Cupriavidus taiwanensis LMG 19424: one gene and its partners. The protein of the gene in region 1 interacts with the protein of each later gene in a pairwise test. Links are inferred from orthologs where the notes say so. Each region holds a gene or a part of one and is shown in the gene's direction. Other genes may lie near its edges.

Evidence for each region. Proteins that work in one complex are often made in the same cells at the same time.
Region 2: the proteins of RALTA_RS24310 (region 1) and secB interact in binary tests that used the Escherichia coli proteins (3 or more experiments, as listed by UniProt). The link is inferred for Cupriavidus taiwanensis LMG 19424 from one-to-one orthologs.
Region 3: the proteins of RALTA_RS24310 (region 1) and lysA interact in binary tests that used the Escherichia coli proteins (3 or more experiments, as listed by UniProt). The link is inferred for Cupriavidus taiwanensis LMG 19424 from one-to-one orthologs.

What each region holds. Positions count from the first base shown.
Region 1 is NC_010530.1:1,954,784-1,959,294, reverse strand. What follows is about bases 1,261-4,001. They hold RALTA_RS24310 (response regulator transcription factor), read left to right. Parts: upstream 1,261-2,141; coding sequence 2,142-2,861; downstream 2,862-4,001. Other genes in these bases: RALTA_RS24305 (sensor histidine kinase), read left to right, coding at 2,858-4,001; RALTA_RS24315 (ligand-gated channel protein), read right to left, coding at 1,261-1,867. Outside these bases: more of RALTA_RS24315, read right to left, coding at 1-1,260; more of RALTA_RS24305, read left to right, coding at 4,002-4,267. UniProt on the Escherichia coli protein: Response regulator member of the two-component regulatory system CpxA/CpxR which responds to envelope stress response by activating expression of downstream genes including cpxP, degP, dsbA and ppiA.
Region 2 is NC_010528.1:280,875-285,510, forward strand. Bases 513-3,378 are described here. They hold secB (protein-export chaperone SecB), read left to right. Parts: upstream 513-1,619; coding sequence 1,620-2,138; downstream 2,139-3,378. Other genes in these bases: RALTA_RS01355 (rhodanese-like domain-containing protein), read left to right, coding at 674-1,087; grxC (glutaredoxin 3), read left to right, coding at 1,166-1,423; RALTA_RS01370 (NAD(P)H-dependent glycerol-3-phosphate dehydrogenase), read left to right, coding at 2,253-3,269; RALTA_RS01375 (Bug family tripartite tricarboxylate transporter substrate binding protein), read left to right, coding at 3,308-3,378. Outside these bases: gpmA (2,3-diphosphoglycerate-dependent phosphoglycerate mutase), read right to left, coding at 1-472; more of RALTA_RS01375, read left to right, coding at 3,379-4,285; tRNA (uridine(34)/cytosine(34)/5-carboxymethylaminomethyluridine(34)-2'-O)-methyltransferase TrmL, read right to left, coding at 4,310-4,636. UniProt on the Escherichia coli protein: One of the proteins required for the normal export of some preproteins out of the cell cytoplasm. It is a molecular chaperone that binds to a subset of precursor proteins, maintaining them in a translocation-competent state.
Region 3 is NC_010528.1:3,074,895-3,079,663, forward strand. What follows is about bases 513-3,511. They hold lysA (diaminopimelate decarboxylase), read left to right. Parts: upstream 513-1,381; coding sequence 1,382-2,641; downstream 2,642-3,511. Other genes in these bases: RALTA_RS14135 (penicillin-binding protein 1A), read left to right, coding at 513-595; cyaY (iron donor protein CyaY), read right to left, coding at 677-1,012; RALTA_RS14145 (hypothetical protein), read left to right, coding at 1,158-1,379; msrQ (protein-methionine-sulfoxide reductase heme-binding subunit MsrQ), read right to left, coding at 2,668-3,366; msrP (protein-methionine-sulfoxide reductase catalytic subunit MsrP), read right to left, coding at 3,366-3,511. In the rest of the region: more of RALTA_RS14135, read left to right, coding at 1-512; more of msrP, read right to left, coding at 3,512-4,367; RALTA_RS14165 (anti-sigma factor family protein), read right to left, coding at 4,544-4,769. UniProt on the Escherichia coli protein: Specifically catalyzes the decarboxylation of meso-diaminopimelate (meso-DAP) to L-lysine. Is not active against the DD- or LL-isomers of diaminopimelate.

The sequences.
Region 1 (4,511 bases):
ACACCGAAACGTTCTTGGTCAGTGCATAGGTCGCACCCAGGTCGACAAAGGTGTATGACGGCGCAACCACGGTGCTGGACGACGGTCCGGTGATCGGCTGGCTTTCCTTGCCGCGGTAGTTGACGCGCGCCCAGGCGTTGAGCTTTTCCGACGGGCTCCAGTTCAGCGTGGCCACCAGCAGGTGCATCGGCAGTTGGTTCAGCGGCTGGCCCTGGTACTGGCCGGACTTCTGTTCCGAGCGGGTGTAGGTATAGCTGCCGGTCAGCGACCACGCCTGCGCGATGGGCCAGCGCAGGCTGGCTTCCACGCCGCGCGAGTAGGCGCGGTCCACGTTCATGTACGTGGTCGGGGCCGCGCCGAACTGGTTGGGCCCGTCGGTGCATTGCATAAGCGGGCAGGCCACGCGCGTGATCTTGTCCTTGAAGTCATTGTTGAACAGCGTCACGCCGGCCTGCAGGCCGTTGCCCTTGTCGTAGAGCAGGCCCAGTTCCTGCGACACCATGGTCTCGGGCTTCAGGTCCGGATTGCCGTACATGTTGCCGCCGCGGCTGGTCTGGCCCCAGCCGGCCACGGTCTGGCGCAGGTCCGGCGCGCGGAAGCCGGTGGACACGCCGCCCTTGACGGTCCAGCGCTCGGCCGCGTGCCAGACGCCATACAGGCGCGGGCTGTAGTGCTGGCCGAAGTTCTGGTCATGGTCCATGCGCACGCCGCCGGTCAGCGCAAAGCTCTGCGCCAGGCGCCATTCGTCCTCGGCAAACATGGCCCACTGGTAGCGCTCGACCCGGTTCGGGCCGCCCGCGATCTGATTGCCGGTCTGGTCGTTCAGGCGCTGGTTCAGGTATTCGGCGCCGACCGACAGCATGTGGTTGCCCAGCGGCATGGCCCAGCTGGTGCGCGCGTTCAGGTTCTTGATTTTCATCCGGCGGCTGCGGTTGTCGAACTCCTCTTGCTGGATATAGCTGTCGGAGACGCCGAAGCCCCAGCGGCCGGTATGCGACAACGCGTACTTTTCGCTGCGGTAGTCGGTTTCGGACGAGGTTGGGCAGCCGGTGCGCGGGCACGGCGTGCCGGGCGGCAGCGGCGGCACGGTCTTGCCCACGGTCTCGCTGCGCTGCTGGCGCATGCCGGTGGCCTCGAACACGATGTCGTGCTGGCGCGTGGGCGTCAGCGCCAGCTTGGCGGTCAGGCTCTCGGCGCGGCGGCCGCGGAAGCCGTAATCGATGTCGTCCTCGATGCGGTGCGTGCTCTGGCCGTACAGCTGCAGCCCCAGCAGGTCGCTCTTGAGCGGTCCGGCCAGGTAGAAGTTGCCCTGGTACTGGTTGCCCGAGTCGCTGTGCTGCTGCAGCGTGGCATCGCCGCGCAGCTCGCCGGTCCATTGCTTCGGCACCTTGCGCGTAATGATGTTGACCACGCCGCCCATGGCATCGGAGCCATACAGCGAGGACATCGGGCCACGCACCACCTCGATGCGCTCGATCGCGGCCAGCGGCGGGGTCCAGCTGCTCTCGACGCCGGACGAATCGGAGTTGGTGCGGGTCTCGCGCGAACTCTGCCGCTTGCCGTCGATCAGCACCTGTGTGTACTTGGCGCCCATGCCGCGCAGGCTGATGTCGGTGCGGTCGCCGCCGCCGCTGACGATCACGCCCGGCACGTCCACCAGCGCGTCATTGATGTCGCGGTAAGCCTTGTTTTCCAGGTCCGAGCGCGTTACCACGCTGATCGACGCGGGCGCATCGCGGATGTCCTGCGCGCTGCCCGACGCGGTCACCACCACGGTGGCAAGGGTAGCTTCCGCCTTGGATTCCTGCGCCTGGGCCCAGGCGCCCGCCATGCCCGAGGCTGCGCAGACCGCTGCCAGACCCTTCATCCATTGGCCCCGCGGAATGCCCCGCGGCATGCCACCCGATGATGCCGCCCCAACCATTGCCCGTGCTGCCGCCATCAATGCCGAACCGCTTGCGGCCGCCTGCCTGTCCCTCATTATTTTCCCCACTGCATGCAAATAACAATCATTCTCATATTAGAATTGTGTATGCAAATTGCTTACCAGTCACTTTGGAAAGCTTTTGTTTTCTTGACGTTTCTTGACGGAACCGGGGACCGGCTGCCACCGACTTGCCTGCCAGGCTCCCGGCAAGCTGATGCTGATGTGCTCACACACGCCGCCCGCGCGCGTGCTGCTGATCGACGATGACCTTGAGCTGGCGCAGATGCTGCGCGAGTACCTGGAGCCCGACCACTGCACCGTCACGCTGGCGCACACCCGCGAACAGGGCGAGACCCTGCTCGCCCGCAATGACTACGATGTCGCGCTGCTGGACCTGATGCTGCCCGACGGCAATGGCCTGGACCTGCTGCGGCTGCACCGGGCGCGCTCGCAGCGGCCGGTGATCATGTTCACCGCGCATGGCGACGAGGCCGACCGCGTGCTCGGACTGGAACTGGGCGCCGACGACTACCTGAGCAAGCCCTTCAGCCCGCGCGAACTGCGCGCGCGCATGCACGCCGTGCTGCGCCGCTTCCAGTGCGCGATGCCGGCCGCCGGCGCCAGTCCGTGGCTGGAGGCCGGCGCGCTGCGCCTGAACCTGGCCTCCGGCGAAGCCATCCACGGCGCGGCGCGGTCCACGCTGACCGGCGCCGAGCAGCGCGTGCTGGAAATCCTGATGCGCTCGGCGGGCAGGGTGGTCGCGCGCGAAGAAATCGGCCGCTTCGCGCTGGGACGTGCGCCCGAGCGCTACGACAGAAGCCTCGACACACACGTCAGCGCGCTGCGCCGCAAGCTGTCGCTCGACGGCACCACGTCGCCGCTGCGCATCCGCAACCTGCGCGGCCAGGGCTATCTGCTGGTGCAGGCGCCGTGAACGGCTGGCGGCGCGTGCGCGCGCTGTTTCCGCTGCCGCTGTTCTGGCGCAACTTCCTCACCTTCTGGCTCGGCATGGCCGCGATCGTCGGCATCGGCATGGCGCTGACTGCGGCGGTGGCCTGGTACCGCTTCGAGGCGCTCGACGGCCTGAGCCCCGCCGCGCTGACGCAGGACGCGGTCGAGGTCGCGCGGACCCAGGGGCGTCCCGGGCTGCGGCGCTGGCTGCGGGCGATGGATTCGCATGACTCGGCGCTGGACGTCTATATCGTCGACCACGCGCTGCAGGACATGCTGGGCCGGCAGCTGCCGACACGGCTGCGCAACCACCTCGCCGACCGCATCGTGCCGATGTGGCGCGCGGGCATGATCGGCCATGCGGTTGCGCATGTCCCCCGGCCCGGCGCGCGCGTGTCATGGTGGGACCCGCAGCCGATCGCGCTGCCGGATGGCAGCGAGGTGCTGCTGCTGTTCCTGCCCTTCGATTCGTCGCGCTGGGAGGTGCTGCACCTGTCGCCGGTGGCGCTGGCGCTCGGCCTGTTCGCGCTGGCGGTGTCGGCGCCGCTGTGCTGGGCCCTGACGCGGCACGTGGCTGGCCCGGTGCGGCGCTTGCGCGAAGCCACGCAGGCGCTGGCCGATGGCGCCCTGGCCACGCGCACGCCGCCGGTGCTGGCCCGCCGCGCCGACGAACTCGGGCAGCTCGCGCGCGATTTCGACGCCATGGCGGACCGGCTGCAGCGCCTGGTGGACTGGCGCGAGCAACTGCTGCGCAATATTGCGCATGAGCTGCGCTCGCCGCTGGGGCGGCTGCGCCTGTCGCTGGAGCTGGCGCGCCGGCGAGATGCCACGCTCGCGCTGCAGTTCGATCGCATCGAGCGCGAGACCGGGCGGCTCGATGCGCTGGTCGAGCGCACGCTGCAGCTGGCGCGGCTGCATGCCATGGCGCCGGTGCGCAGCCCCATCGACCTTGCCGAACTGGTCGGCGTGATCGTCGCCGACGCGCGCTTCGAGGCCGCGGCGCGCGACGTGGCAATCCACTGGACCGCGCCGGACGAACTGATCTTCGACGCCGATGCCGTGGCGCTGGGCAGCGCCATCGAGAACATCCTGCGCAATGCCATCCGGTACACCGACCCGGCCGTGCCGGTGAGTGTGACACTGGAGGCCGACGCGGAAGCGATCCGGCTTGACATCGTCGACGGCGGACCCGGCGTGCCGGCCGAGGCGCTGGCCAGCCTGTTCGAACCGTTCTATCGCGTGCGCAGCGGCCCCGGCGATCCGTCGGGCGCAGGGCTTGGGCTCAGCATTGCCCACGCCGGCATCACCTCGCATGGCGGCACGGTGTGGGCCCGCAATGCGATGCCGCGCGGGCTGGCGGTTTCGGTGCGTCTGCCGCGACAGGCCTGACACGCGCCGCAACGCCCGCGCAGCCGCGCGGCCCGTAAGGAGCCGTCTGCGCCTGGCTGCCGCGCTCCAGCCCAGGCGCCATCTCTCTCTCGCAGCCGCGGGCATCTCCTGAAGCCAGCCTCGCCCCGATCGGGCATCCGGACGGGCTCCGGTGGCGTCAACGCATCATGGCGTTATCTGCGCCTGTCAAAGGGAAAATTCCGAACGAGATCTAAGGCTTGCCTGATTGGTGGCATTAAGCGCC
Region 2 (4,636 bases), on another replicon or contig:
GCGCCACGGTGTCCTTCAGGCACTCGGTCAGCGGGATCTCGTTGCGCGGCACATTGGCGTAGCGCGGATCGTCGTACGAGGCGCGCGGATCGGTCGGCTCCAGCGCCGGCGGCGGCGTGTCGTAGCTGCGGCGCCAGACCAGCACCTGTTCGTCGCCGAACTTGGCGGCGGTCTCGGACTTGTTCAGGCCGGCCAGGGCGCCGTAGTGGCGCTCGTTCAGGCGCCATTCGTTGCGCACCGGAATCCACATCAGGTCCATTTCATCCTGCACGTGCCAGAGTGTGCGGATGGCGCGCTTGAGCACCGAGGTGTAGGCCACGTCGAAGCCCATGCCGGCTTCCTTGAGCAGTTTGCCGGCCTGGCGCGCCTGGGCGGCGCCGGTCTCGGTCAGGTCGACGTCGACCCAGCCGGTAAAGCGGTTTTCGAGGTTCCACGTGGATTCGCCGTGGCGGATGAGGACGAGCTTGTACATGCTGCTGCTTCCAGAGAGTAGGTAACCTGCATGCGTCCGCGCCGTCACCTGGAGGGGCCGTGAAAACAGGCCATGACGGGATTCGGCAAACCTCCCATGTCTCGGACAGGCGACAATGGCGGATGGCCGTGCAACGGCAGGGCCTGGACGCCAAACCGCGTATTTTATAATGCCGCCGACCCAACCTACCGGAAAGCCAACGTGAATTTCTTCGCCGACTATAACAACCTCGCCCTGATCGCCCTCGCCGTGGTGTCGGGCGGCCTGCTGGCCTGGCCCGCGATTTCGCGCAGCGCGGGCGGCAAGTCGGTCAATACGGCCACCGCGACCCAGCTGATCAACAAGCGCGGCGCCGTCGTGGTCGACATCCGCGAACCCGCCGAGTACGCCAAGGGGCACCTGCCGCAGGCCAAGAGCGCGCCGCTGGCCGACCTGGCCTCGCGCGCCGCCGGGCTTGCAAAGGACAAGGCCGCCCCCATCATCGTGGTATGCCAGACCGGCCAGCGCTCGGGCAAGGCCCAGGCAGCGCTGAAGGAAGCCGGTTACAGTGAGATCTACGCGCTCGAGGGTGGCATTGCCGCCTGGCAGCAGGCCGGCCTGCCGCTGGTGAAGTAAGCCCGGCAGCCTGTCGTAACCGTCACGGCGCGCCCCGGCCAGGCCGGGCGCGCCCCATTGCATTCAAGGAGACCCCACATGGCCCGCGTCGTCATGTACAGCACCGTGGTGTGCCCGTATTGCGTCATGGCTGAACGCCTGCTCAAGTCCCGCGGCGTGGAAACGATCGAGAAGATCCTGATCGACCGCGAACCGGGCAAGCGTGAAGAGATGATGAGCCGCACCGGCCGCCGCACCGTGCCGCAAATCTACATCGACGACACCCACGTGGGCGGCTTCGACGACCTTTCGGCGCTCGACCGTCAGGGCGGCCTGGTGCCCCTGCTGGCTGCCTGAGTCGCCTTGGGACGGTCCCGGCGAAGAATCGTCTGATTTCGCGCGGGGCGGTCCCGGCATTCCCTGCGGCGCGGGTGAATTCGCCACCCGCGTCATGTACCATATGCGTTTTCCCCGGGCACCGGCCTGCCTTGCACGATGCAGGCGCCGCCGCCGTACCCGACACGCATCCAGCCCATCCTCCCGGAAGCCTTTCATGAGCGACCAGCAAAACACCCAGCAGGACGATCAACCCTTCTTCAACATCCAGCGTGTCTACCTGAAGGACATGTCGCTGGAGCAGCCCAACTCGCCGGCCATCTTCCTGGAATCGGAAGCCCCGTCGGTGGAAGTGCAGGTCAACGTCGGCGCTTCGCAGCTGCAGGAAGGCATCTTCGAGGTGGTGGTGACCGGTACCGTGACGACCAAGGTGCAGGACAAGGTTGCCTTCCTGGTTGAAGCGCACCAGGCCGGTATCTTCGATATCCGCAACGTGCCGGTCGAGCAGCTGGATCCGCTGCTGGGCATTGCGTGCCCCACCATCCTCTACCCGTACCTGCGCGGCAATATCGCCGACGTGATCACGCGCGCCGGCTTCCAGGCCATCCACCTGTCGGAAATCAACTTCCAGGCGCTGTACGAGCAACGCCTGCAGGCCGCCATGGAAGAAGCCCAGGGTGCCGAAGGCGGCAACAGCGGCATCGTGATGCCCGACGGCAGCCAGGCCCGCCACTGATCCCGGCAACCTGCGCCATCCACTGAAACGGGGCTGCGGCCCCGTTTTGCCTTTGGGCTACCATCGTTGGCGCAAGCCGCCGAAGCGCTTGCGCCATCATCTGTTCGAGCTGCCATGAAACTGACCTTCCTCGGTGCCGGGGCGTGGGGCACGGCCCTTGCCAGCCATGCCGCCGCCACCAATGACGTGGTGTTGTGGGGACGTGACCCGGCGCAGCTCGGGGCGATTGCGGCCACGCACGAGAACGCCGCCTACCTGCCCGGCGTGAAGCTGTCCGCGCGGCTGGCGGTGCAGGCGGATTTCGAGCTGGCGGTGGCGCACGCCGCCGACGATCCGGACGGCATCGTGGTGGTGGCCACGCCGGTGGCGGGCCTGCGCGAGATGACGCGCAGGCTGGCCGCGCGCAGCGCCAGGCCGGTGTCGATGCTGTGGCTGTGCAAGGGCTTCGAGGCCGGCACCCACCTGCTGCCGCACCAGATGGTGAGGGCCGAGCTGGACGCCGCCGGGCGTACCGAAGGCTTTGCCTATGGCGTGCTGAGCGGTCCCAGTTTTGCCCGCGAGGTGGCCCAGGGCCTGCCCTGCGCGCTGACCGTGGCGGGCACCGAGCCTTCGCTGGCGGACCGCGCGCAGGCGGCTTTCCACCATCACGCCATGCGCATCTACGGCAGCGATGACCTGACCGGCGTCGAAGTCGGTGGGGCGGTCAAGAATGTGCTGGCGATCGCCACCGGCGCCAGCGACGGGCTGGGCCTGGGGCTGAACGCGCGCGCCGCGCTGGTGACGCGCGGGCTGGCCGAGATGACGCGGCTGGGCCTGGCGCTGGGCGGCCGGGTCGAGACCTTCATGGGCCTGGCCGGCGTGGGCGACCTGATCCTGACCGCCACGGGCGACCTGTCGCGCAACCGCAAGGTCGGCCAGCAGCTGGCGTCGGGGCAGAGCCTGGAGCAGGTCCTGGCAGGGCTGGGGCACGTTGCCGAAGGCGTGCGCTGTGCCCAGGCGGTGGCCGAGCTGGCCGCCACGCACGGCATCGAAATGCCGATTGCGCGCGCCGTCTGCGCGGTGCTGTTCGACGGGCTCAGCGCCGCCGACGCGGTGGCGCAGCTGCTGCAACGCGACGCGCGCGACGAATGAGTGGCCGCGTTCCTACCTGTTTCTGAGCCTACGCATCCATGTCAACACGACGCCAGGCGCTGATCGCGCTCGCTGCCGCCTGCGCCGCCGGAGCCTCCGGCAGCGCGTTCGCACAACCGTGGCCGGCGCGGCCGATCCGCATGGTGGTGCCGTTCCCGCCGGGCTCGTCGCCCGACCTGATCGCGCGCCTCCTGACCGAAAAGCTGGCCGCCGCGCTGGGCCAGCCGGTGGTGGTGGAAAACCGCCCGGGCGCCGGCGGCAACATCGGCACCGGCATGGTGGCGCGCGCCGCGCCGGACGGCTACACGCTGCTATTCACCATCAACGGCCCGCTGGTGACCGCGCCCACGCTGTCGCGCAACCTCAACTACGACCCGTTCCGCCAGCTGGCCCCGGTGACGCTGGTGGCGACCTCGCCCAACGTGCTGGTGGTCGATGCGCGGCTGCCGGCGCACAACCTGCGCGAGTTCGTCGCGCTGGCGCGGTCCCGGGCCGGTGAACTGAACTATGGCTCGCCCGGCAACGGCAGCGCCTCGCACCTGGCGATGGAGCAGCTGAAGGCGATGGCGGGCGTCGACCTGCAGCACGTGCCGTATCCCGGCTTCCCGCAGGTCACCACGGCGATGGTCGGCGGGCAGGTGCAGGCGGCCTTCATGGTGCCGGCGATCGCGATGCCGCAGGTCAATGCCGGCAAGCTGCGCGTGCTGGCGGTGACCACGACCGGGCGCACGGCGGTGCTGCCGTCGGTGCCTACGGTGGCGGAATCGGGCTACCCCGGTTTCGAGGCGATTTCCTGGCAGGCCGTGCTGGCGCCCGCGGGCACGCCGCAGGCGGTGATCGACCGGCTCTATCGCGAACTGGTGGCGATCATCGGCAGCGCTGACGTGCGCGACAAGATGCGCGCGCAGTATTTCGTGCCGGCCGGCACCGCGCCGGCGTCGCTGCGGCAGACCATGGCGAGCGAAAAGACGCGCTGGGACAAGGTGATCCGGGCGGCCGGCGTACAGCCGGAGTAGGCCGCACGCCCGCTCCGGCGCGCGTCAGCTGCCGCCTGCGAAGCCGTTCTGGCGCCAGGCCTCGAACACCACCACGGCCACCGTGTTCGACAGGTTCAGGCTGCGGTTGTCCGGCCGCATCGGCAGCCGGATGCGCTGCGCGGGCGGGAACCACTCGCGGCGCTCGGGCGACAGCCCGCGCGTCTCGGAGCCGAACACGAACCAGTCGCCGGGCCGGAACGCCACCTGGCCGAACGGCGTAGAGCCGCGCGTGGTCAGGGCGAACATGCGCGTCGGATCGGGTTGTTCGCTGGCCATCAGCGCATCCCAGCTGTCGTGCACGCGCATGGTGGCGTACTCGTGGTAATCCAG
Region 3 (4,769 bases), on another replicon or contig:
CGGCTACCGCGTCAACCCCTACCTGATCCAGAAGGTGGTCGATGCGCGCGGCAACGTGATCTCTGAAACCCGTCCGCAACGCGCCGGCACCGACGCCGTGCGGGTGCTCGACGCGCGCACGGCCTTTATCGCCGACACCATGCTGCGCGACGTGGTCCGCTACGGCACGGCCAACAGCGCCAAGCAGCGCCTGGGCCGCAATGACCTGGCCGGCAAGACCGGCACCACCAACGACGCGGTCGATGCCTGGTTCGCCGGCTACACCCCCAACCTGGTAGCGATCGCCTGGATGGGCTACGACCAGCCCAAGAGCCTGGGCGTGCGCGAAACCGGCGGCGGCCTGGCCCTGCCGATCTGGGTCAGCTACATGAGCAAGGCACTCAAGGGCGTGCCGGAGTCGCCGGAACGGCCCGCGCCCGAGGGCGTGCTGATGGTGGGCGGCGACTGGACCTTCGAAGAAAACGCCGGCGGCGCCGGCGTGGCGTCGGTGGGCCTGGGCGATCCGTGGCCGGGCAAGCCGGAGGAATCGACAAACCCGCCGGCCGATACCGAGCAAGAGAAACGCAAGATCCTCGAGATGTTCGGCGGCGCCTAAGGGCGCTCGCCAGACAGCAAAAAGCCGGCCGCGACGCCGGCTTTTCTTCTTGTGCGCCAGGCGCGCCGCGGGACGCCGGGGTCAGTGAAAGCTGAGACTGGCGCCCGCCTGCTCGCTGACATAGCCCGACAGCGCCGCGTACAGTTCGCCGCCGTTGCGCGTATCGATCCAGCGCTCGCCGTCGCGGCGGAAGTGGAAGCCGCCGGCGCGCGCGGCCACCCAGAGTTCCTGCATCGGCGCCTGGCTGTTGATGATGATCTTGGAACCGTTCTCGAATTCCAGTTCCATCACGTTGCCGGTGCGGCTGATTTCAATGTCGGCGTCGGCCGCGTCGGCGGCCGCCTCGACAGCGGCTTCGATGCGGTCCAGCTCGCGCGTGGCCAGGGCCAGGAACTCGCTTTCGCTCAAGGGGGGCATGCTAAACTCCGAGACCGCCGTTGCCGCCGCTGCCCGGACCGGGCGTACGTGGCGAGAACGGCTTTTTTTGTTAAGAATCCTCCGGATGGCCGGCCAGCGCGCCGGGCCATCCAACGCCTTGCCAACAAGCCAAAAGGACGACCCGATGCTGCGTCGTGTTGCGATTGTATCGGCGTTTGCCGCCGCCCTTGCGATGCCCCTGCTGGGCGGATGCGGTATCCGCGGGCCGCTGACCCTGCCCAAGGTGCCGCCCGAGCCGACCCCGCCGACCGTGCCGGATCCGGGCCTGGGCCGTGCCGATGCCGTGCCGCCTGCAGCGGCCACGCCGGCACCGGCATCGTCCCCCGCCGCCCCCACCACCCGATAACCATGACCGCATTTTTCCATCGCCAGGACGGCGCGCTTGCCGTCGAGCAGGTGCCGCTGGCGCGCATCGCCGCCGAGTTCGGCACGCCTACCTATGTCTATTCGCGTGCGGCGCTGACCGCCGCGTATCAGGCCTACGCCGCCGCCTGCGCGGGCCGCAAGGCGCAGGTCCAGTACGCGATGAAGGCCAACTCCAACCTGGCGGTGCTGCAGGTGTTCGCCCGCCTCGGCGCGGGCTTCGACATCGTCTCGGGCGGCGAACTCAAACGCGTGCTGGCTGCCGGTGGCGATCCGCGCAAGGTGGTGTTCTCGGGCGTGGGCAAGAGCGCGGCCGAAATGGAGCTGGCGCTGGCGCAGGACGTGCGCTGCTTCAACGTCGAGTCGATCCCCGAGCTGGACCGGCTGAACGAAGTGGCCGGCCGCGTCGGCAAGCGTGCGCGCGTGTCGCTGCGCATCAACCCCGACGTCGACGCCAGGACCCATCCCTATATCTCCACCGGCCTGAAGGGCAACAAGTTCGGCATTGCATTCGAGGACGTGTTGCCGACCTACCGCGCCGCCGCCGCGCTGCCGCACCTGGCGGTGACCGGCATCGACTGCCATATCGGTTCGCAGATCACCGAGGTCGAGCCCTACCTGGAAGCGCTGGACAAGGTGCTGGACGTGGTCGAGGCGCTCGAGCGCGAAGGCATCAGCCTGGAACACATCGACGTGGGCGGCGGCCTGGGCATCACCTACACCGACGAAACCCCGCCGGACATCACCGGCTTCGCCACCACGCTGCTGGAGCGCGTCGCCGCGCGCGGCCACGGCCACCGCGAGGTGCTGTTCGAGCCGGGCCGCTCGCTGGTGGGCAACGCCGGCGTGCTGCTGACGCAGGTGGAATTCCTCAAGCCGGGCGCGGCCAAGAACTTCTGCATCGTCGACGCCGCCATGAACGACCTGGCCCGTCCGGCCATGTACGAGGCCTACCACCGCATCGAGCCGGTGGCGCTGCGCGACGGCGCGGCCGTGACCTACGACATCGTCGGCCCGGTGTGCGAATCCGGTGACTGGCTCGGCCGCGACCGTGCGCTGGCCGTGCAGCCTGGCGACCTGCTGGCGGTGATGTCGGCCGGCGCCTACGGCTTCACCATGAGTTCCAACTACAACACGCGCCCGCGCGCCGCCGAAGTGATGGTCGACGGCGCCAGGGTGCATCTGGTGCGCGAGCGCGAGCTGGTCGAAGACCTGTTCCGCGACGAGCGCCTGCTGCAGGACTGAGTCCCCCAGGCCCGGCCCGCCGCTGCCTACGCGGCGGGCTGGCGCGTCCCCGCGGCTGGCTTGCGCAGCCGCCACCACAGCCGCATCCCCAGCAGCACGAACACCACCGCTGCGTAGATCGACACCTCGCCGAAGTCGTTCTTGCCCGCCTTGTGCCACCAGTAATGCAGGATGGCCAGCACCGCGATGGCATAGACCAGCCGGTGCAGCGCCTGCCAGCGCTTGCCGCCGAGGCGGCGCACCATGCCGTTGGTCGAGGTCAGCGCCAGCGGCACCATCAGCATGAAGGCGGTAAAGCCAACCGTGATGAAGGGCCGCTTGTACACGTCCTTGATCATGTAGGCCACGTCAAAGCCGCGATCCACGCCGATCCACAGCAGGAAGTGCTGCAAGCCGTAGAAGAACGCAAACAAACCCAGCATGCGCCGCATCCGGATCAGCCAGTTCCAGCCGGTGAGGCGGCGCAGCGGCGTGATCGCCAGCGTCAGGCACAGCATCACCAGCGTCCAGGTGCCGGTCGAACGCGTGACGAATTCGAGCGGGTTGGCGCCGTACTGTCCGGTCGCGCCCAGGTACAGCAGCCGCACGAACGGCAGCAGCGCCAGTACCCAGATCAGCACCTTGAGCGCGCGCACCCGCTGCGGCGCCAGCGTCGCCAGGCCTGCCGGCTTGCGCACGGCGGCCGCGGCGGCAGAGGAAGAGGTAGCCATGCGCTCGCCTTGCATCAGAAGAACTTCTTCAGGTCCATGCCCTGGTACAGCGCTGCCACCTGCTGGCCATAGCCATTGAACGGCAGGGTCTTGCGCTTGGGCGCGAACAGCGCGCCAAAGCCGCTGCCGCGCTCTTCGCCGATGCGGCGCTCGGTGGCCTGGCTCCAGCGCGGATGGTCGACGTCCGGGTTCACGTTCGAATAGAAACCATACTCCTGCGGCGCGGCCAGGTTCCAGCTGGTCGGGGGCTGCTTGTCGACAAAGCGGATCTTCACGATCGACTTGGCGCTCTTGAAGCCGTATTTCCACGGCACCACCATGCGCACCGGCGCGCCGTTCTGGTTGGGCAGCACCTCGCCGTAGAGGCCGAAGGTCAGCAGCGCCAGCGGATGCGTGGCTTCATCCATGCGCAGGCCCTCGCTGTACGGCCAGTCGAGCACGCCGCTGCTGATGCCGGGCATCTGCTTCTTGTCAGCCAGCGTGATGAACTGCACGTACTTCGCCCCGGGCTGTGGCTCGACGCGGCGAATCAGCTCGGCCAGCGGATAGCCGATCCAGGGAATTACCATCGACCAGCCCTCGACGCAGCGCAGCCGGTAGACGCGCTCCTCCATCGGCGCCAGTTTGGTCAGTTCGTCGAGGTCATAGACCTTCGGCTTCTTCACCAGCCCTTCGACCGCCACCTGCCACGGACGCGGGCGCAGCGTGCCGGCGTGGCGCGCCGGATCGGACTTGTCGGTGCCGAACTCGTAGAAGTTGTTATAGGTGGTCACTTCCTCGTAGGGCGTGCGCTTTTCGGTGATGACGTAGGTGTTGTTGGGCGTCGCGGGCAGCCGGGCGCCATGCTGCCCTTGCGCCAGGGCCTGGCGCGCGAACCACGGCGCCAGCGTGCCGCCGGCGGCACCGGCAGCGGCCAGCGCCAGCATGCGGCGGCGCGATTCGAAGACATGGCGAGGGGTGATTTCGCTGGCGGCAATGTCGCCGCCGCGCAGCCATTTGGGGGACGGAATCAGCATGGTTTTCCTCGGTTGCCTGGTCGTGCCCGCGCCGAAGTGCTGGCGCGCTTGCAGGATTGGACTCCGGGCTTGGTCGCGGAGTGCGGGCCAGTCCTGACAGTTTTTTTGTGATGCTGCCGAAACGACGCGGCAGCGGCACCTTCGCGTACCAGGTGCCGCAAGCGCGGCGCGGTGCGCTATCCGCCCTGGTATTGCTGGTACACCACCTGCGCCAGCGTCAGCAGCCGGGCGCGCTCCAGCGGCCCCGCCAGCGCAAAGCCCAGGTCGCGGTCGATCCAGTAGAACGCCATCATCGGGTCGCGGCCCGGTACTCGCCGCCGCGCGCCCTCTCCCGTCATGCGCTCGACGCGGAAGCCGGTATCGGGCGTGCCCTGCGCCATGCGCCGCAGTTGCAGCGACAGT